DNA from 2 places in the Bradyrhizobium sp. 61 genome. Region 2 is predicted to be linked to the other one. Evidence: riboswitches for the same ligand, from Rfam matches in the RefSeq annotation. Region 2 holds a riboswitch; the other holds the start of a gene.
The links. Region 2 has a riboswitch for glycine ahead of gcvT (glycine cleavage system aminomethyltransferase GcvT). Riboswitches for the same ligand answer to the same signal wherever they lie in the genome.

Region 1 (9,849 bases), on a different contig from region 2:
CGAGCGCGGTGGTCGGCTCGTCGGCGATCAGGAGCTTCGGTTCCAGCACCAGCGCCATCGCGATCATGATGCGCTGGCGCTGGCCGCCGGACAGGCGATGCGGATAGGAGGCGAAGATGCGCTCGACCTGGGGCAGGCGGACCTGCTCCATCATGTCGAGAATGCGCTTCTTCCGCGCCTTGGCGTCAAGATCGGTGTGGGCGCGCAGGACCTCGTCGATCTGGCGGCCGACCGGCACCACCGGATTGAGCGCGGTCATCGGCTCCTGGAAGATCATCGCCATCTGCGTCGCGCGGAGCTGGCGCAGTCGGCGATCGGTCGCGGTGAGAATCTCTTCGCCGACCAGCTTGACGCTGCCGCCGGTCGGAACCAGCGTGCCCTTCGGCAGCAGGCCCATCGTGGTGAGCGAGGTCACCGACTTGCCCGAGCCGCTTTCGCCGACGAGACACAGTGTCTCGCCCTTGTGCACCTGGATCGAGATGCCGTCGATGATGTTGGCGCCCTTCGGCTTCTTGCCGATGGAGACGACGAGGTTGTTGATGTCGAGAACTGGGTTGGTCATCACTTGATCCGTCATCACTTGCCCTCCCGCTGCTTCATGCGGGGATCGAGGGCGTCGCGGGCGGCGTCGCCGATCAGATTGATGCTGAGGATGGCGATCGAGAGCAGCAGGCCCGGCCAGAAGATCAGCGTCGGCTTGAGCTGAAAATACTGGCGGCCCTCGGCCATGATGTTGCCCCAGGTCGGCGTCTCCGGCGAGATGCCGGCGCCGAGGAAGGAGAGGATGGCCTCGGTCAGGATCGCGGAGGCGCAGACATAGGTGCCCTGGACGATCAGCGGTGCGATCGTGTTCGGCATCAGATGGCGCCACATGATCTTCGGCAGGCTGGAGCCGACCGAGATCGCAGCCTCGACGTAAGGCTCCTCGCGCGCGGACAGCACGACCGAGCGCACCAGGCGTGCCACGCGCGGTATTTCGGGGATGGTGATTGCGACCAGCACGGTCCAGATGCTGGCGCCGGACAGCGACACCACGGCGATCGCGAGCAGGATGCTCGGCATCGCCATGAGGCCGTCCATGACGCGCATCAGGACGGCATCGACCAGCTTGAAGAAGCCGGAGACCAGGCCGATCGCAAGGCCGATGACGATCGACAGGATCGCCGAGCCGATGCCGATCAGGAGCGAGATGCGGCCGCCATAGATGACGCGCGACAAGAGGTCACGGCCATAGGCGTCGGTGCCGAGCAGGAACTGCGCCGAGGCCGGCTTCAGCCGCTGCGAGGGTGCAAGCTGGACCGGATCGTGCGGCGCGATCAGCGGCGCCAGGATCGAGACCAGCACGATCAGCGCGAGCAAGATCGTGGCCGCCGCGATGATCGGCGTCGAGGTGAGGAACCCGAAACGCGGCCGCAATGGCGACGTGATCGGAATGGACGACTGGGGAAGGCTATCGACGGACATTTTTGTTGCTATCCTTAGCCCTAGTACCGGATCCGGGGATCGAGCAGCGTGTAGGCGACGTCGATCAGGAGATTGACGACGACATAGATCAGCGACGTCAGCAGGATCATCGCCTGGATGACTGGGTAGTCGCGCGCCAACACCGCGTCCACCGTGAGGCGGCCGATGCCGGGGATGTTGAACACGCTCTCGGTGACGACGACGCCGGAGATCAGCAGCGCAAAGCCGGTGCCGATCACGGTGATGACGGGCACCGCGGCGTTGCGCAGCGCATGGCGCATCATCACGGCGACCTCGTTGATGCCCTTGGCGCGGGCGGTGCGGACGTAGTCCTCACCGAGCACGTCGAGCATCGCCGCGCGCGTCATGCGCGCGATCAGCGCGATGTAGATGAAGGAGAGCGCGCAGGTCGGCAGGATGATGCGCTCGAAGAACGGTCCAAAGCCGTTGAAGATGCTGCGGAAGCCCTGCACCGGCACCCAGCGAAGGTCGATCGCGAAGACCTCGATCAGGAGATAGCCGACCACGAACACCGGCACGGAGAAGCCGAGCACGGAGAGGCCCATCACGAAACGGTCGATCCAGGTGCCGTGCTTCCACGCCGCGATGACGCCCAGGGGCACGGCGACGATCACGGCGAGAATGATTGTCGAGAGCGCGATCGAGATCGACGGCTCAACGCGCTGGCTGATCATCTTCATGACTGGCAGGTTGGAGATCAGCGACGTCCCGAGATCGCCGTGCAGCAGCTTGTTCACCCAGGTGATGAATTGCACGATCAGCGGCTCGTTGAGGCCGAGCGAGTCGCGGATGCGTTCCAGCCGCTCCGGCGTCGCGTTGTCGCCGGCGAGAATTGCGGCGGGATCGCCCGGCGTCAGCCGCAGCAGCAGGAAGACGAACAGCGCGACGACGCCCATCACGGGCACCGCGGCCAGAACGCGGCGAATGAGATAACCTAGCATGCACCTATCTCCGGCTGCGGAACTTGTGGGGCCGGGAGGCCCCCGTGGAATCGGTTCTGTCTATCATGCACGCCTGTCACTCGGGCTGGAAAGCCGGCCGGAGAAGCCGACCTTTCGGAGCAAATTGTGTGCCAAGGGCAGGGCGGTCGCAAGAGGCCGCCGAGCCTCCGATATCGGCCACTCAGGATGCATGGCGGAACTCGCGCTCAACCCTGAGTGAGGGTGCGGTCGGCGGTGCGTTGAGCCCGCGCCAGCCGTCGATGGTCCCGGCAATCATCTGCGCGGTCGCCGCCGACAAGGTCCAGCCGAGATGGCCGTGGCCGGTGTTGAAGAACACGCCCGGCATCCGTCCTGCGCGCACCACGGGCATCATGTTCGGCATCATCGGCCGCAGCCCGGCCCAGGGCACGACCTTGGACGTTTCGACGCCGGGGAAGTTGCTGCGCACCCAGTCGACCAGCGGCTGCACGCGGTCGGCGCGGATGTCGCGGTTGAAGTCGTTGAATTCGGCGGTGCCTGCGACGCGGAAACGATCGGCGCCGAGCCGGCTGGTGACGATCTTGGCGGCTTCGTCGAGCAGGCTCACGGTCGGCGTCGCATTGCGGCTTGCGGCAGTGTCGAGCTGAACGGTGATCGAATAGCCCTTCACCGGATAGACGTTGACGCGCTCGTCGAGGAGGGCGGCGAAGTGGCGGCTGGCCACACCGGCGCAGACCACGACGCCATCAGCCTTCAGCATGCCGCGCGCGGATGCGACAGCATCACTGGCCGAAAGATCAGCCCAGCCGATGACAAAGCCGCCACCTGCTTGGGCAATGGAATCGATGTTGGCTTCGTGGATAAAGGTCGCGCCGCGCCGCTTGCAGGCTTCCGCAAGTCCGCGCGTGAACTTGTGGATATCGCCGGTCGCATCCGACGGCGTGTAGAAACCGCCAAAATAGTCCTTGCGCAGCGTCGGCTCGATGGCGCGGATCTCCTCCGGCGTCACCGGGCGGCGATCGAGCCCGCCTTCCTTCAATAGCGCATTGACCTGCAGGCCGGATTCAAAACCCTTCTTGTCGTGATAGATGTGCAGGATGCCGCGACGTTCGAGATCGAAGTCGATGCCTTCGCGCTCTGCGATCTCGAACAGATGCTTGCGAGCTTCGATCGCGAGCCGCGTGGTCTGAACCGTGTTGGCGCGATAGTTGCCGATATTGGCGACGAACTCGCTCATCCACGAATATTTGTGCCAGTTCGGCCGCGGGTTCATCAGCAGCGGCGCATCGCGCCGGAACATCCAGCGCAGGCCTTTCAGGATCGTTGCGGTGCTGTTCCACACCTCGGCATTGCTGGCGGAGAGCTGTCCGCCATTGGCGAAGGAGGTCTCCATCGCGGCGTAGCGGTGCTTGTCGAGCACCGTCACCTTGTATCCGCGTTCGAGCAGGGCATAGGCGGTCGTTACGCCGGTGATGCCGGCGCCGATGATGGCGATATGGGTCATGGCAGGTTCGGGGCTCCCGTGAGTTAGAGTCGGCTAACCGCCGGCCAAAGGCCGTTGGCGGCGCCCCATCTGTCACGGTTACCTGAGAGCTTGATCCGTTGCGGACCTCGGCGAGGTCAGCTCCGGACTATCCCCTTCGGTGGACGTCACGATCCTAAGATCGCGCCGCCTCTCTCCAGATCGTCCTGACGATACGGTCCTTTTGCCTGAGAGTTTCCGGGGCGGTTGCTCCGTCGGCGCCGCAACGAAAGCCTGAACTCTCGTTGCGATCTCTCCCGCATCGTCGCGTGGACAATCGAGCAGTACGATGCGCCTCATTTTTAGACAAGGCTAAATTTAAACCGCGACTGCCAACGCATTGTGCAGTGCGAAGGCTGCGTCGTCAGTCGAGCGTCGCCAGCAAGCCGGCCATCAGGCGCCCGCGTTCAACTAGGCTCTCGACCTCGATGAATTCTTCCAGCGTGTGGCCGTTGCCGCCGCGCACGCCGAGGCCGTCGAGCGTCGGGATGCCCATCGCGCCGGTAAAGTTGCCGTCGGAGCCGCCGCCGGAGCTCGCATGCGGCAGCTCAGTGCCGAGCGATTTGGCGATGCCGCGCGCCTTCTCGTAAAGCGCCATGGTGCCGGCATCGGGCTCCCATACGGGGCGCGTGACGCCGCGCGTCACCTTGAACGTGACATCATTGGACGTGCCCGACAGCGCCAGCATCCGCTCGACGCCGCGGTCGAGATCGGCCTGGCGCTTGGCCATCGACAGCGCCTCGCCGGTGGCGGTCGTGGCAACGCAATTGACCCATTGTCCGCCGTGCACGACGCCGACAGAGAAGGTGCAGTCCTCTGTCGTCATCGCGTCGATGGCGAGGATCTGCCGCGCCATCTCGCGGATCGCCGAGCGTCCGGCCGCCAATGTCGCGCCGGCATGGCTCGGCCGGCCCGTCGCCTCCAGATTGAAACGCGCGATGGCGTAACGTCCGGTGGTGACACCGTTGTCGGCGCGGCCCGGTTCGGGCACCAGCACATATTTGTTGCGCGCAGCCTCCGCCTCGATGATGTCTCGCGTCGAGGGCGTGCCGACTTCCTCGTCGGGCGTCAACAGCACGGTGATCGGCAGCGGCGTGGTGAAGGAAGCGCGTGCCAGCTGCCGGATCGCTTCCAGCGAGAGATAGTTGCCGCCCTTCATGTCGTAGATGCCGGGGCCGTAGCACTTGTTGCCCTCGCGCCGCCATTTCAGCTTCTCGATGGTGCCGAGCGGGTGGACGGTATCCATGTGGCCGGCGATCAGGATGCCCGGCTCGCCCTGTTTCGGATGCGGGAAGCGCGCGCGGATCACGCCGCCGAAGCCCTGTCGACCGCCGATGCGTTTGATCGTCGCACCCATGATCGCCATATCCCGCGCTGCGATATCGAGCATGCGGTTGACGGCACCTGCGTCCCAGGTCGGGCTCTCGCATTCCACCCAGGTGCGCAGGCCCTCGAGCATCGCCTCGGAATCGAAGGGAAGATTGGCTGGATTCATCTTAATGTCTCTCAAGATTCGAAAGATGGAACGCGCATTGCATTGGCGCGGACGGGACTGGCGGAAAGCGTTGTAGAGCCAAACCGATCTTTGTGGAGCCCGTGGGCGCGCCGCTTGGGGCTGCAGCGAAACCGGATTGACGCGCTCAACACTGTCTGCAAGTCTCGAAAGACAAAGGCATCGCATGAGGTTAGTTCGCCTAAAGAACGAACCGAATGCTCAACCAATAACGTGCCTTTGAACAGTTTCACGTCAGGAGAAACTTTTATGTTGAGCTTGATGCGCCGGGGGCGTCGCGCGTTCGCCTCCACACTTGCGCTATCGGTCGTTGCGCTTTCGACGGCGATGGCCTCGCCGGTACTTGCCGCCGCCAGCAAGACCATCACCGCGGTGATGCATTCGGATCTGCGCATCATCGATCCGATTTTCACCACCGCCTACATCACGCGTGACCATGGCTACATGGTCTACGACACGCTGATCGCGACGGACTCGAATTTCAAGATCCAGCCGCAGATGGCGGACTGGAAGATCTCCGACGACAAGCTCACCTACACCTTCACGCTGCGCGACGGCCTGAAGTGGCACGACGGTACGCCGGTGACGGCGGAAGACTGCGCCGCTTCGCTGAAGCGCTGGGCCGCGGTCGACGGCATGGGCCAGCAGATGATGCAGTTTACTGCGAGCATCGAGGCGACCGACCCCAAGACGATCACGCTGAAGCTGAAGGAGCCCTACGGCCTCGTGCTCGAATCCATCGGCAAGCCGTCCTCGCGCGTCGCCTTCATGATGCCGAAGCGTCTCGCCGAAACGCCGCCGGACAAGCAGATCCCCGAGCAGATCGGCTCGGGTCCGTTCAAGTTCGTGCAGGGTGAATTCCAGCCCGGCGTGAAGGCGGTGTACGTCAAGAACACCGACTATGTGCCGCGCAAGGAGGCGTCGAGCTGGACTGCCGGAGGCAAGGTGGTCAAGGTTGATCGCGTCGAATGGATCACCATGCCGGATGCGCAGACCGCAGTGAACGCGCTGCAATCGGGCGACATCGACTTCATGGAAGTGCCGCCGTGGGATCTGCTGCCCGTGCTTGAAGGCAATGCCGACCTCAAGACCGAGACGCTGAACAAGTTCGGCTACCAGACCCTTGGGCGCATGAACTTCCTCTATCCGCCCTTCGACAATCCGAAGATCCGCCGTGCCGCACTTCTGGCGATGAACCAGAAGGACGTGCTCGACGCGCTCGTCGGCAATCCCAAATACTACAAGATCTGCGGTGCGTTCTTCATCTGCGATACGCCGTTCGCGACCGACGTCGGCTCGGAATCGCTGGTCAAGGGCAACGGCATGGCGGAAGCCAAGAAGGCGCTCGCCGAGTCCGGCTATGACGGTACGCCCGTCGTGGTCATGGTGCCCGGCGACGTCGTGACGCTGAAGGCGCAGCCGACGGTCGCGGTGCAGTTGCTCCGCGAGGCCGGCTTCAAGGTCGACGCGCAAGCGACCGACTGGCAGACGGTGGTCAGCCGGCGCGCCAGCCAGAAGCCTCCGAAGGAGGGCGGCTGGAACATGTTCTTCACCAACTGGGTCAGCGCCGACGTGTCCAACCCGATCGCCAATCTGTCGATCGGGGGCCAGGGCAAGAAGGGCTGGTTCGGCTGGGCGGAAAACGCCAAGATCGAGAAGCTCAAGGACGATTTCGTCCGCGCCGCCTCGCTCGACGATCAGAAGAAGATCGCGACCGAGATCCAGAAGGAAGCCTATGACCAGGTGATCTACGTGCCGCTCGGCCAGTATCTGGCGCCGAGCGCGTGGCGGAAGTCGCTCACCGGCGTGCTCGACGGCCCGGCGACGCCGGTGTTCTGGAACATCGACAAGACCGAGTAAAGCGAGGGCGCGCCAGCGCGCCTTCCCCGAGCGTTACGCGGCGTCGCTGTCATCAGCGGCGCCGTTTTCGTTTGTCAGCCTCGCGTCAGCTTTTAACTCTTCCAGTGTCCAATCATTGCTATTTGTTTCTGACTTGAAATAGATGTGCGCAGTTCGCACATCACTTCCTTCCTGCATTTGAGTCCCGTGTCGATTGATTTTTCATTTCGGGCGATGGCCGAGCGGTCCGATCGCGCGCCGGCGCGATGGCGGCGGCCTTTCCTGCGCTGGCTCGACGGCGTCGAGACGGGTTGGGCCGTTCCGCTTCTCATTGTGTGCTTTGTCGCGCTCTGGACGATCTATCTGGCCGTCGCCTATGCCGGCAGCGGCCTGCACCCTGATACCCTCGAGGCCTGGACGCTCGGGCGCCGTTTCGCGTGGAGCTACCACAAGCATCCGCCGCTGATGGGCTGGGTTACGGCGGTGTGGACCGCCGTCTTCCCGCTCAGTGACTGGTCGCTGCAATTGATGGCGATGGCCAATGCCGGGCTCGCCCTGTTTTTCGTCGACCGGATCGCACGGCAGTTCGTGACCGGGCACAAGCGCATCCTGGTGCTGCTGCTCCTGATGCTGACGCCGGCCTATCAATTCCACGCCCAGCGCTTCAATGCCAATACGGTGCTGCTTGCGCTCTGGCCGCTCGCGACCTGGTGTTTTCTGCGCGCGTTCGAGACCCGCAGCGCGGCCTGGGCGGTCGCCGTAGGATGCACCACGGCGCTGGCGATGGTCGGCAAATATTATTCGGTCTTCCTCGTGGCGAGCTTTGCATTTGCCGCGCTGGCGCATCCCGCGCGCCGCGCCTATTTCGCGTCCGCTTCGCCGTGGATATCGGTCGTGGTCGGGGTCGCGGTGTTGTCGCCGCATATCTACTGGCTCGCGACGACGGGCGCGTCGGCCTTCACCTACGCGATGGCGCACGCCAACGGCAACTTCGTGAGCTCGCTCGGCGAGGTGCGGAACTTCCTGCTCGGACTCGTGGCGGCCATCAGCGTATCGGCCGTCTTCTGGGTGATCATCGCCGGCACACGGCTGAAACAATTTGCGGCCGACTTCGCCGCGATGAGTTCCGGCCTGCGGCTTCTTTTTTACGTTGCGATCGGCACGATCGTACTGCCGGTCCTGACGTCGCTGGCGATGGGCACCGATCTGCCGTCGCTATGGGCGCTGCAAGGGCTGTTCCTGTTCGTCGTGCTGATCGTTTGCGGCACGCGCTACCCGATCGAAAGATTCTACACCGTCAATGTCACGGTCATCACCGCAATCGTTGGGCTCGCCGCTGTCTTCGTCGCCGCCCCGATTCACGCCGTCTATCGCAACAATCACGGCTACGAAGAGGGCCGGTATTTCTACGCGCAGGTAGCCAACGAGCTCACCCGGGAATGGCACGAGCTGACCGGGGAGCCGCTCAGCGCCGTCAGTGGCGACGATTCGCTGGCCTTTGCGACCGCGTTCTACAGTCCGGACCATCCGTATTACGCGCGGCCGTTCGAATTTCAGTACACGTGGGGCATGCCGCGAAAGACGACATTGGATCGCGGTTGGGCCGCGCTCTGTTTCAGCGGCCAGGACTATTGCGGCAGGTGGATGGAGTCGGTGTCCGCGCGCGCCGAGCATTTCGTCAGGCGCCAGTTCACCGTGCAGGCGACGCTATGGGGCAAGCCCGGCCTGACGCGGGACGTGGTCGTGCTGATCGTGCCGCCGCGAACGAGCAGCGCGACGCCCGAGAGCGCCGCGCAGGACTTCAGCGCCAGCAGGCGCCCGACGAACTAGGCTTTGCGCTCAGCAGTGGCTGTCGCGGATTCGCTCGAGGCCTTCGCTCGCGAAGGGGGGAGTGAACGCAGTTCGGTCGGCGCCCGGCGTCGGGCGCTCCGTTTCCGCCCGATCCGGGGTGGTGTTGTCTTCGCGATGTTCCGGTTCCATGAGGCGGCCTTTCGAATTGCTGCAGTACAACATCGACGCGGCCGGGAAGTTCCTCATGCGAAGGGACGATGATGCGGCTTGAACAGCCGTCCCTTTTCCACCACCAGCACGATCGCAAGCGCCGCCAGCGTCGACAGGAAGAAGCCGACCGAGAACGGCAGCAGCGTGCCGTCGAAACTCTGCCCGATCGCCATGCCGACGACGATGCCGATCAGCGTCGTGATCGAGCCGTAGAGCGAGGAGGCGGTGCCGGCGATATGGCCCTGCGGCTCCATGGCCAGTGCGGTGAAGTTCGCGACCATCATGCCGAACGAGAACATCATCAGGGCGGACAGCACCATGAACAAGGAGAGCGGCAGCATGCCGAGGCTTTCCGTCAGCAGCATCACGCCCGCAACCGCGGTGTAGAGCGTCAGCGCGCCGTGCGAGATCACGCGCATGCCGAGCCGTCCGACCAGCTTCGCATTGAGGAAACCGGCGATCGCGGTGCCGGCCGCGATCGCGGCGAAGGCAATCGGGAAATAGTGGCCGAGATGATAGACGCCGGTAAAGACCTGCTGCGCCGAGAAGACATAGGCAAAGAGCGCGCC
Region 2 (9,849 bases):
CCTGACCTACGAGCACCGCCTGATCGACGACATGGTGGCCTCGGCGCTGAAATGGTCCGGCGGCTATGTCTGGGCCTGTAAGAACTACGACGGCGACGTGCAGTCCGATACGGTCGCGCAGGGCTACGGCTCGCTCGGCCTGATGACCTCGGTGCTGCTCACCCCCGACGGCAAGACCGTGGAAGCCGAAGCCGCCCACGGCACGGTGACCCGCCACTACCGCGAGCACCAGAAGGGCAAGGAGACCTCGACCAACTCGATCGCGTCGATTTTCGCCTGGACCCGCGGCCTGTCGCATCGCGCCAAGCTCGACAACAATGCCGAGCTCGCCAAGTTCGCGAGCACCCTGGAGAAGGTCTGCGTCGACACCGTCGAGGAAGGCTACATGACCAAGGACCTCGCGCTCCTGGTCGGCGCCGACCAGCGCTGGCTCTCGACCACCGGCTTCCTCGACAAGGTCGCGGAGAACCTCACGAAAGCGTTGGCGTAAGCCCGCGCATTATTTTCGTCTGATCGGGGTTAGACATCATTACGGGCCGCGCTTGGGCGCGGCCCATTCATTTTGACACCGTTGCGCGGAGGCTACCCATGTCCATCGTCAAGTTCGCTGTCCCCTGCCTGATGCTGCTGGCTGCCCTGGCCGGGCCGGCCGCCGCCGAGCCCGAACCGGCTGAGGCCCCCCGCGGGCAACTGAAACTCAGCCTGCCGGAGGCCATTCGCGCGCCCGGCGAGACCGTCGTGCTCAGCGTCCATGCCGAAGGCGCGCAGGTCTATGACTGCAAGGCAGCCGCCGACGGCAAGCTTGCCTGGGCCTTCCGCGAGCCGGTGGCGACGCTGCTCGCCGAGGGCAAGACCGTCGGCCGCCACTATGCCGGCCCGAACTGGGAACTCGCCGACGGCAGCGCCGTGGCCGGCAAGGCCATCGGCAACGCGCCGGGCGCAACCGCCGCCGATATCCCCTGGCTCAAGCTGGAGGTCGCCTCCCGCCGCGGCAGCGGCATCCTGACGCCGGTCACCACCGTCCAGCGCATCAACACCCACGGCGGCAAGCTCGACGGCGCATGCGACAAGGCCGGCGAATTCAAAAGCGCGCCCTACTCGGCCGACTACATTTTCCTGAAGAAGGGCTGACCGCCTAGCGGTCGGTGTCGTCGCGCTCCGCCTGCGCCAATTCTGCCGCCGCAAGATCGCCGGTCTCCTCGAGCCGTGCCTTCGCGGTCTGGTGGACGTGGGCGGCGAGCGTCGGCATGCGCTCGATCAGCGCGTGAAAATCCTGGGCGTCGAGCACCAACAGCCGCGTCTTGCGTGTCGCGGTCACCGTGCCGCTGCGCTTTGTCTTATGCAGCAGCGCGATCTCGCCGAAGAAGGTGCCGTCGGTGAGCCGCACCTGCTGGCTCGGCAGCGCGATCTCGACCTCGCCCGCAGTGATGAAATACATCGAGGAAGCGGCGTCCCCTCGCCGCACCAGAACCTCGCCCTGCTCGATGGTGCGGGCCCGGAGCAGCCGCATGATGTCGGCGATCTCCGCGGCCGAAAGATGCGAGAACAGCGGCACCCGCGCCAGCATGCCCCAGGTCACCACGAAATCGCGCCGCCTCACCTCCTCGGCGAAGGCGGTCGAGATGATCGCGACCGGCAGCGCGATCATGGCAAAGCCTGAGATGATCGCGAACACCGAGATGAATTTACCGAGCGGCGTCACCGGCACGACGTCGCCATAGCCGACGGTGCCGAGCGTCACGATTGCCCACCACATCGCGTCCGGAATGGTGCCGAGCTTGCTGGGCTGCACATCACGCTCGATGGCGTAGAGCAGCGAGGCGAAGGTCAGTACCACACCGATCAGGATGACGATGCAGCCGATCAGCGCTCGCCGCTCGGCATGGATGGCCGCGAGCAGCGAGCGCATCGCCGGCGAATAACGGATCAGCTTGAAGAACGGCAGCACGCCGAGCCCAGCCAGCGTCGCGTGCCGGCCGGTGGCCAGCACGATCGCGGCCGGCAGGAACGCCATGAGGTCGATGATGCCGAGCGCGGAGAAGGCATAAGAGAGCCGGTCGGACAGCGCGGAGCCGTTGCGCTGGGTGTGCCCCGCAACGGTCCACAGCCGCGCCAGATATTCGAGCGCGAACACGATGACGGCGAGGACGGCGACCGCGCTGAACAGCATGTCGAACCGCGCGTCGAGCTCCGGCACCGAGGCGAGGATCATCGCGACCACGTCGAGCACGATGACGCTGATGATCACCTGGATGAAGCGCGACCCGATCGAGTAGGCGAGCGGATCGTGCTCCAGCAATTCGTACAGGCGATCCCTTAGGTTGGGATCGGCCGAGCCACGTCCTCGCGGAACGAGGCGCATGGCCGTTTACGCGCCTGCCATCGCTTTTTCGATCGCCGCGAGCGCCTCGGGCGCCTTGGCGCCATCGGGACCGCCAGCCTGCGCCATGTCGGGCCGGCCGCCGCCGCCCTTGCCGCCGAGCGCCTCGGAGGCGACGCGCACCAGGTTCACGGCATTGAAGCGCGCGGTGAGATCGGCGGTGACGCCGACCACGATCCCGGCCTTGCCGTCTTCGGTGACGCCGACGATGGCGACCACGCCGGAGCCGATCTGCTTCTTGCCGTCGTCCGCAAGGCTCTTGAGATCCTTCATCTCGATGCCCTCGACCGCGCGCGCCATCAGCTTGACGTCGCCGATTTCGCGCACGCCTGCGGCTGCGCCGTTCCCGACGGATGTACCGCCGCCCATCGCGAGCTTCTTGCGGGCGTCAGAGAGCTCGCGCTCGAGCTTCTTGCGCTCCTCCATCAGCGCTGTGATGCGCGCCGGAACGTCGTCGATCGAGGTGCGCAGCTCGTTGGCCGCGGTCTTCGCCAGCGCCATGGTCTCGTTGGCGTGCCTGCGCGCATAGTTGCCGGTCAGCGCCTCGATGCGGCGCACGCCGGAGGCCACCGCGCTCTCGCCGGTCAGCGTGATCAGGCCGATGTCGCCGGTGCGCTTCACATGGGTGCCGCCGCAGAGCTCGACCGACCAGCCGAGCGCGTTGGCACCGCGCTCCCGCGCGGTCCTGCCCATCGAGACGACACGGACCTCGTCGCCGTATTTCTCGCCGAACAGGGCGCGCGCGCCGGCCTCGCGCGCTTCATCGACTCCCATCACGCGTGTCGTGACTTCGTCGTTCTCCAGCACCACGTCGTTGGCGATGTCCTCGACGCGGGCGAGCTCTTCCGCCGTGATCGGCTTCGGATGCACGAAGTCGAAGCGCAGGCGGTCGGGCGCGACCATCGAGCCGCGCTGGGCGATGTGGTCGCCGAGCACCTGGCGCAGCGCCTCGTGGATGAGATGCGTCGCCGAATGATGCGCGCGGATCGAGGAACGCCTGCCGTGATCGACCTCGAGCTGCAGCGCGGTGCCGAGCTTCAGCTCGCCGCTTTCCACCGTGCCGACGTGAACGAAGAGATCGCCGAGCTTCTTCTGCGTGTCGGTAACGCGGAACTTGATGCCGCCCTCGCCGCTGAGCACGCCGGTGTCGCCGACCTGGCCGCCGGATTCCGCGTAGAACGGCGTCTGGTTGAGCACGATCGCGCCGGTCTCGCCGGCCTTGAGGCTCGCGGTTTCCTGTCCGTCCTTCACCAGCGTGGAGACCACGCCTTCGGCGCTCTCGGTCTCATAGCCCAGGAATTCGGTGGCCCCGAGCTTCTCGCGCAGCGGGAACCAGATCGCTTCGGAAGCCGCCTCGCCCGAACCCTTCCAGGACTCGCGCGCCTTGGCCTTCTGGCGCTCCATCGCGTCGGTGAAGGAGGCCTGGTCGACGCCGATGCCGCGCGACTTCAGCGCGTCCTGCGTCAGATCCAGCGGGAAGCCGTAGGTGTCGTACAGCGTGAAGGCGACGTCGCCGTCGAACATGTCGCCTTTCTTCAGAGACGCGCTCTTCTCGTCGAGGATGGCAAGGCCGCGCACCAGCGTCTTGCGGAAGCGGGTCTCTTCCAGCCGCAGCGTTTCCTCGATCAGGTTCTCCGCGCGCATCAGGTCGGGATAGGCCTGGCCCATCTCGCGCACCAGCGCCCAGACCAGCCGATGCATCAGCGGCTCTTTGGCACCCAGCAGCTGCGCATGGCGCATCGCGCGGCGCATGATCCGGCGCAGCACGTAGCCGCGGCCCTCGTTCGAGGGCAGCACGCCGTCGGAGACGAGGAACGCCGAGGAGCGCAGATGGTCGGCGATGACGCGGAACGAGGCGACCGTCTGCTCGTTCGGCCCGCTGCCAAGCGCGGACGCGGTCGCGTCGATCAGATGGCGGAACAGGTCGGTCTCGAACACGCTGTCGACGCCCTGCATGATGCAGGCCATGCGCTCCAGCCCCATGCCGGTGTCGATCGAGGGACGCGGCAGATCCACGCGCTCCTCCTTCGTCACCTGCTCGTACTGCATGAACACGAGATTCCAGAATTCCAGGAATCGGTCGCCGTCCTCTTCCGGCGAGCCCGGAGGTCCGCCCCAGATGTGATCGCCGCGGTCGATGAAGATCTCCGAGCACGGGCCGCACGGCCCGGTGTCGCCCATCGCCCAGAAATTGTCCGAGGTCGGGATGCGGATGATGCGGTCGTCGGAGAAGCCCGCGATCTTCTTCCACAGGCCGGCCGCCTCGTCGTCGGTGTGGTAGACGGTGACGAGCAGCTTGTCTTTCTTGAGCCCGAACTCCCGCGTGATCAGGGTCCAGGCCAGCTCGATCGCGCGCTCCTTGAAATAGTCGCCGAACGAGAAATTGCCGAGCATCTCAAAGAAGGTGAGATGGCGCGCGGTGTAGCCGACATTGTCGAGGTCGTTGTGCTTGCCGCCGGCGCGCACGCATTTCTGCGACGTGGTGGCGCGCTGATAGGGCCGCTTCTCGACGCCGGTGAAGACGTTCTTGAACTGCACCATGCCGGCATTGGTGAACATCAACGTCGGATCGTTGCGCGGCACCAATGGCGAGGAGGACACGATCTCGTGGCCGTTCTCGGCAAAGAAGTTCAGAAAGGTCGACCTGATCTCGTTGACGCCGCTCATGTTCATCCAATCGGGTGTGCTTGGACCCGCGATACGCCATCCAAACCGGGCATTTGGGCTGATATCTGCGGGTCAAAGCGCTTTTAGACAAGGCCAGCTGCGCTGTCCAGAAACTGTGCAAGGAGATCAGTGAGTTGCCGCAGGCGCGCAATCCCGTTTGCAATCCCGTTGAAAGCCGCCAGGTGCGCGTTGACAGGCTTGGCCGGCCTGTGGTCTGTACCCATCTGTATCGTACGGCCACGTCGGGAGAGACCGGCTTTGGTGCCGGCGCCGAAGGAGCAACCGCCCCGGAAACTCTCAGGCAAAAGGACCGCGTGGCTTTGACGACATCTGGAAAGAGGCGCCGACGGGCATAAGACCCGGACTGCGTCCGCCGACGGGATAATACTCTCAGGCACAGCGACAGATGGGGCTTCGACTGGTTGCTACCGGGGAATCGTCCCCGGGGAACCGCCGAGGGCCCCGTGATGCTTGCGCGCGACGACCAAGATTCCCTCAAACGTACGCCCCTTCACGGGCTTCATGTCTCCCTCGGCGGCAAGATGGTGCCGTTCGCGGGCTATGACATGCCCGTGCAGTACCCCGCGGGGGTCCTGAAAGAGCACCTCCATACCCGCTCCTCCGCGGGCCTGTTCGACGTCTCCCACATGGGCCAGCTCGCGCTTCGGCCGAAGTTGGGCAAGGTCGAGGACGCCGCCCGCGCGCTGGAGCGGCTGGTGCCGCAGGATATCGTGGCGATTGCCCCGGGACGGCAGCGCTATGCCCAGTTCACCAATCCGGACGGCGGCATTCTCGACGATCTGATGGTCGCCAATTTCGGCGATCACCTGTTCCTGGTCGTCAACGCCGCCTGCAAGGAAGCGGACGAGGCGCATCTGCGCGCGCATCTCTCGGACGACTGCATCATCGATTCGCTTCAAGACCGCGCCCTGATCGCGCTGCAGGGCCCGAAGGCAGAAGCCGCGCTGGCGAAATTGTGTGCAGAGGCCCCCTCCATGAAGTTCATGGACGCCGGCCCGCACAAGGTTGCCGGTCTCGATTGCTTCGTCTCGCGCTCCGGCTACACCGGCGAGGACGGGTTCGAGATTTCGGTCCCCGCGGCCGATGCCGAGCGCCTCGCCAAAACGCTGCTGGACAATCCCGATGTGATGCCGATCGGCTTAGGGGCCCGCGACAGCCTGCGGCTGGAAGGCGGGCTCTGCCTCTACGGCCACGACATCGACACCGCCACCACGCCGGTCGAGGCCGCGCTGGAATGGTCGGTGCAGAAGAGCCGCCGCAGCGGCGGCGCCCGCGCCGGCGGTTTTCCCGGCGCCGACAATATCCTCGCCCATTTTGACAACGGCGCGAGCCGCCGCCGGGTCGGCCTGCGCACGGATGGCCGCGCGCCGGTGCGCGAGGGCGCGCTGCTGTTTGCGGATGAAGCGGGCGGCGAGCCGATCGGAAAGGTCACCTCGGGCGGTTTCGGCCCGAGCCTGAACGCGCCGGTCGCGATGGGCTACGTGCCCACGGCATCGAGCGCGCTCGATACAAAACTCTTCGCCGAAGTGCGCGGCCAGCGGCTGCCGCTCACCGTCGCCGCCATGCCTTTCGTGAAAAACACCTACAAACGCTGAGGACTGAGAAAATGACCACGACGCTGTACACCTCCGACCACGAATGGCTGGCCATCGACGGCGACGTCGCCACCGTCGGCATCACCGACTATGCGCAGTCCCAGCTCGGCGACGTCGTGTTCGTCGAGCTGCCCAAAGCCGGCCGTGCCCTGAAGAAGGCGGAAGCCGCCGCCGTCGTGGAATCGGTGAAGGCCGCCTCCGACGTCTACGCGCCTGTTACGGGCGAAGTGCTCGAGACCAACGACGCGCTCGCCGCCGAGCCGGCGCTGGTGAACTCGGACGCGCAAGGCAAGGCGTGGTTCTTCAAGATCAAAATTGCCGACAAGAGCGAGCTAGGCGGCCTCATGGATGAGGCCGCCTACAAGGCACATACGGCGTGAGATGAAGCGAACTCTGACCTCATATTCGGTGTCATCACCCGCCTTGTGCGCACTGCGCACTGGGGCGGGTGATCCAGTACGCCGCGGCTTCTCGGCTCAAGCCGTGACGCCTGCGTTTACTGGATGCCCCGCCTTCGCGGGGCATGACGGCGACAGCGAAATCTAAAGCGAGGACCCATGATGACCGCGCACCGCAAATCCAATGGCGACACCGCCGCCACCTTCGTTCGCCGCCACATCGGCCCGTCGGCGCGCGACGTCACCGCAATGCTGGAGGCCGTCGGCGCCAAGAGCGTCGACGCGCTGATGGCGGAGACGCTGCCGGCCTCGATCCGGCAGGCCGCCCCGCTCGATCTCGGCAAGCCCTTGAGCGAGACCGAGGCGATCGCGCATATGGCCGAGCTCGCGCGAGAGAACCAGGTCTTCACCTCGCTGATCGGCCAGGGCTATTCCGGCACGATCCTGCCTGCGGTGATCCAGCGCAACATTCTGGAGAGCCCGGCCTGGTACACCGCCTACACGCCCTACCAGCCCGAGATCAGCCAGGGCCGGCTGGAAGCGCTGCTCAACTTCCAGACCATGATCTGCGACCTCACCGGGCTCGACGTCGCCAACGCCTCGCTGCTCGACGAGGCGACCGCCGCGGCCGAAGCCATGGCGCTCGCCGAGCGCCACTCGCGGGTCGAAGCAAAAGCCTTCTTCGTCGACAAGGACGTGCATCCGCAGACGCTGGCGGTGATGCGCACCCGCGCCGAGCCGCTGGGCTGGACCCTGATCGTCGGCGATCCCCTCGCCGATCTCGACAAGGCCGACGTGCTCGGCGCACTGCTGCAATATCCGGGCTCCTCGGGCGCCGTGCGCGACCTCAGGCCCGCGATCGCGACGTTGAAGGCCAAGGGCGCGCTCGCGATCGTTGCCGCCGATCTCTTGGCCCTGACGCTGCTCGCCTCGCCCGGCGAGCTTGGCGCCGACATCGCGATCGGCTCGGCGCAGCGCTTTGGCGTGCCGATGGGTTATGGCGGCCCGCACGCGGCCTATATGGCGGTGCGCGATGCGCTGAAGCGCTCGCTGCCCGGCCGCATCGTCGGCCTCTCCGTGGACTCGCGCGGGATGCCGGCCTATCGCCTCGCGCTGCAGACCCGCGAGCAGCACATCCGCCGCGAGAAGGCGACCTCCAACATCTGCACCGCGCAGGTGCTGCTCGCCGTGATCGCCTCGATGTACGCGGTCTATCACGGCCCCGAGGGGCTTGCGCAGATCGCGCGCAACGTGCATCGCCGCGCCGCCGTGCTCGCCGCCGGCCTGCGCAAGCTCGGCTTCGCGCCGCAGTCGGATAGCTTCTTCGACACGCTCAGCGTGGACGCCGGTGCCAAGCGCGCCGAGATTGTCGCGCGCGCGGCCGCCGAGAAGGTCAACCTCGGCGTTGGCGAAACCGCGCTCCGCATCGCGCTCGACGAGACCACGACGCCGGCGACCGTCGAGGCGGTCTGGCGCGCGTTCGGCGGCACGCTTGTTTACGCCGAGATCGACGCGACCACGCGCGAAGCGCTGCCGGAGGCGCTGAAGCGCGGGACCGCCTTCCTCACCCATCCCGTGTTCCACGCGCATCGCTCGGAAACCGAGATGCTGCGCTACATGCGCAAGCTCAGCGACCGCGATCTCGCGCTCGACCGCGCGATGATTCCGCTCGGCTCCTGCACCATGAAGCTGAACGCGACCACCGAGATGATGCCGCTGACCTGGCCGGAGTTCGGCAGCCTGCACCCGTTCGCCCCGCGCGAGCAGGCCAAGGGTTACCACGCACTGTTCGCGCGGCTTGAAAAATGGCTGTGCGATATCACCGGCTATGACGCGATCTCGCTGCAGCCGAATTCGGGCGCGCAAGGAGAGTATGCCGGGCTGCTCGCGATCCGCGGCTATCATGCCGCGCGCGGCGAGACGCACCGAAAAATCTGCCTGATCCCCTCCTCCGCCCACGGCACCAATCCGGCTTCGGCCGCGATGGTCGGCATGGACGTGGTGGTGGTCGCCTGCGAGAAGAACGGCGACGTCGACGTCAATGATCTCCGCGCCAAGGCAGAGAAGCACTCGAAGGATCTCGCCGCGGTGATGATCACCTATCCCTCGACGCATGGCGTGTTCGAGGAGCACATCCGCGAGATCTGCGACATCGTCCACGGCCATGGCGGCCAGGTGTATCTGGACGGCGCCAACCTCAATGCGCAGGTCGGCCTGTCGCGGCCCGGCGATTACGGCGCCGACGTCAGCCATCTCAACCTGCACAAGACCTTCTGCATCCCGCATGGCGGCGGCGGCCCCGGCATGGGCCCGATCGGCGTCAAGGCGCATCTCGCGCCGTTCCTGCCTGGTCACCCGGCGACGCAAGCCGAAGCACCGGTCGGCCCGGTCTCGGCCGCACCGTTCGGCTCGGCGTCGATCCTGACCATCTCCTACATCTACATTCTGATGATGGGCGGCGACGGCCTGAAGCGCGCCACCGAGATCGCGATCCTCAACGCCAACTACATTGCCGCGCGCCTCGATGCGCACTTCCCGGTGCTCTACAAGAACGCGAAGGGCCGCGTCGCGCACGAGTGCATCGTCGATCCGCGCGCGTTGAAGACGACGTCAGGCGTCACCGTGGACGACATCGCAAAACGCCTGATCGATTACGGCTTCCATGCGCCGACCATGAGCTTCCCGGTGCCGGGTACGCTGATGATCGAGCCGACCGAGTCGGAATCCAAGGCGGAGCTGGACCGTTTCTGCGACGCCATGATCGCGATCCGGAAGGAGATCGCCGAGG

Region 1: another riboswitch for glycine. It lies ahead of IVB46_RS03225 (D-amino acid dehydrogenase); the one in region 2 lies ahead of gcvT (glycine cleavage system aminomethyltransferase GcvT).

What each region holds. Positions count from the first base shown of each region.
Region 1 is NZ_JADPIU010000008.1:95,549-105,397, reverse strand. Features, by position in the region: gene IVB46_RS03240 (ABC transporter ATP-binding protein) at 1-562, opposite strand, end outside; gene IVB46_RS03235 (ABC transporter permease) at 577-1,464, opposite strand; gene IVB46_RS03230 (ABC transporter permease) at 1,485-2,426, opposite strand; gene IVB46_RS03225 (D-amino acid dehydrogenase) at 2,608-3,909, opposite strand; glycine riboswitch at 3,977-4,090, opposite strand; glycine riboswitch at 4,094-4,197, opposite strand; gene IVB46_RS03220 (M20/M25/M40 family metallo-hydrolase) at 4,292-5,422, opposite strand; gene IVB46_RS03215 (ABC transporter substrate-binding protein) at 5,690-7,300, shown strand; gene IVB46_RS03210 (glycosyltransferase family 39 protein) at 7,514-9,109, shown strand; gene IVB46_RS03205 (multidrug effflux MFS transporter) at 9,313-9,849, opposite strand, start outside.
Region 2 is NZ_JADPIU010000028.1:874-10,722, forward strand. Features, by position in the region: gene IVB46_RS09695 (NADP-dependent isocitrate dehydrogenase) at 1-490, shown strand, start outside; gene IVB46_RS09700 (DUF3455 domain-containing protein) at 589-1,131, shown strand; gene IVB46_RS09705 (cyclic nucleotide-gated ion channel) at 1,136-2,362, opposite strand; gene alaS (alanine--tRNA ligase) at 2,369-5,047, opposite strand; glycine riboswitch at 5,281-5,369, shown strand; gene gcvT (glycine cleavage system aminomethyltransferase GcvT) at 5,515-6,663, shown strand; gene gcvH (glycine cleavage system protein GcvH) at 6,675-7,043, shown strand; gene gcvP (aminomethyl-transferring glycine dehydrogenase) at 7,224-9,849, shown strand, end outside.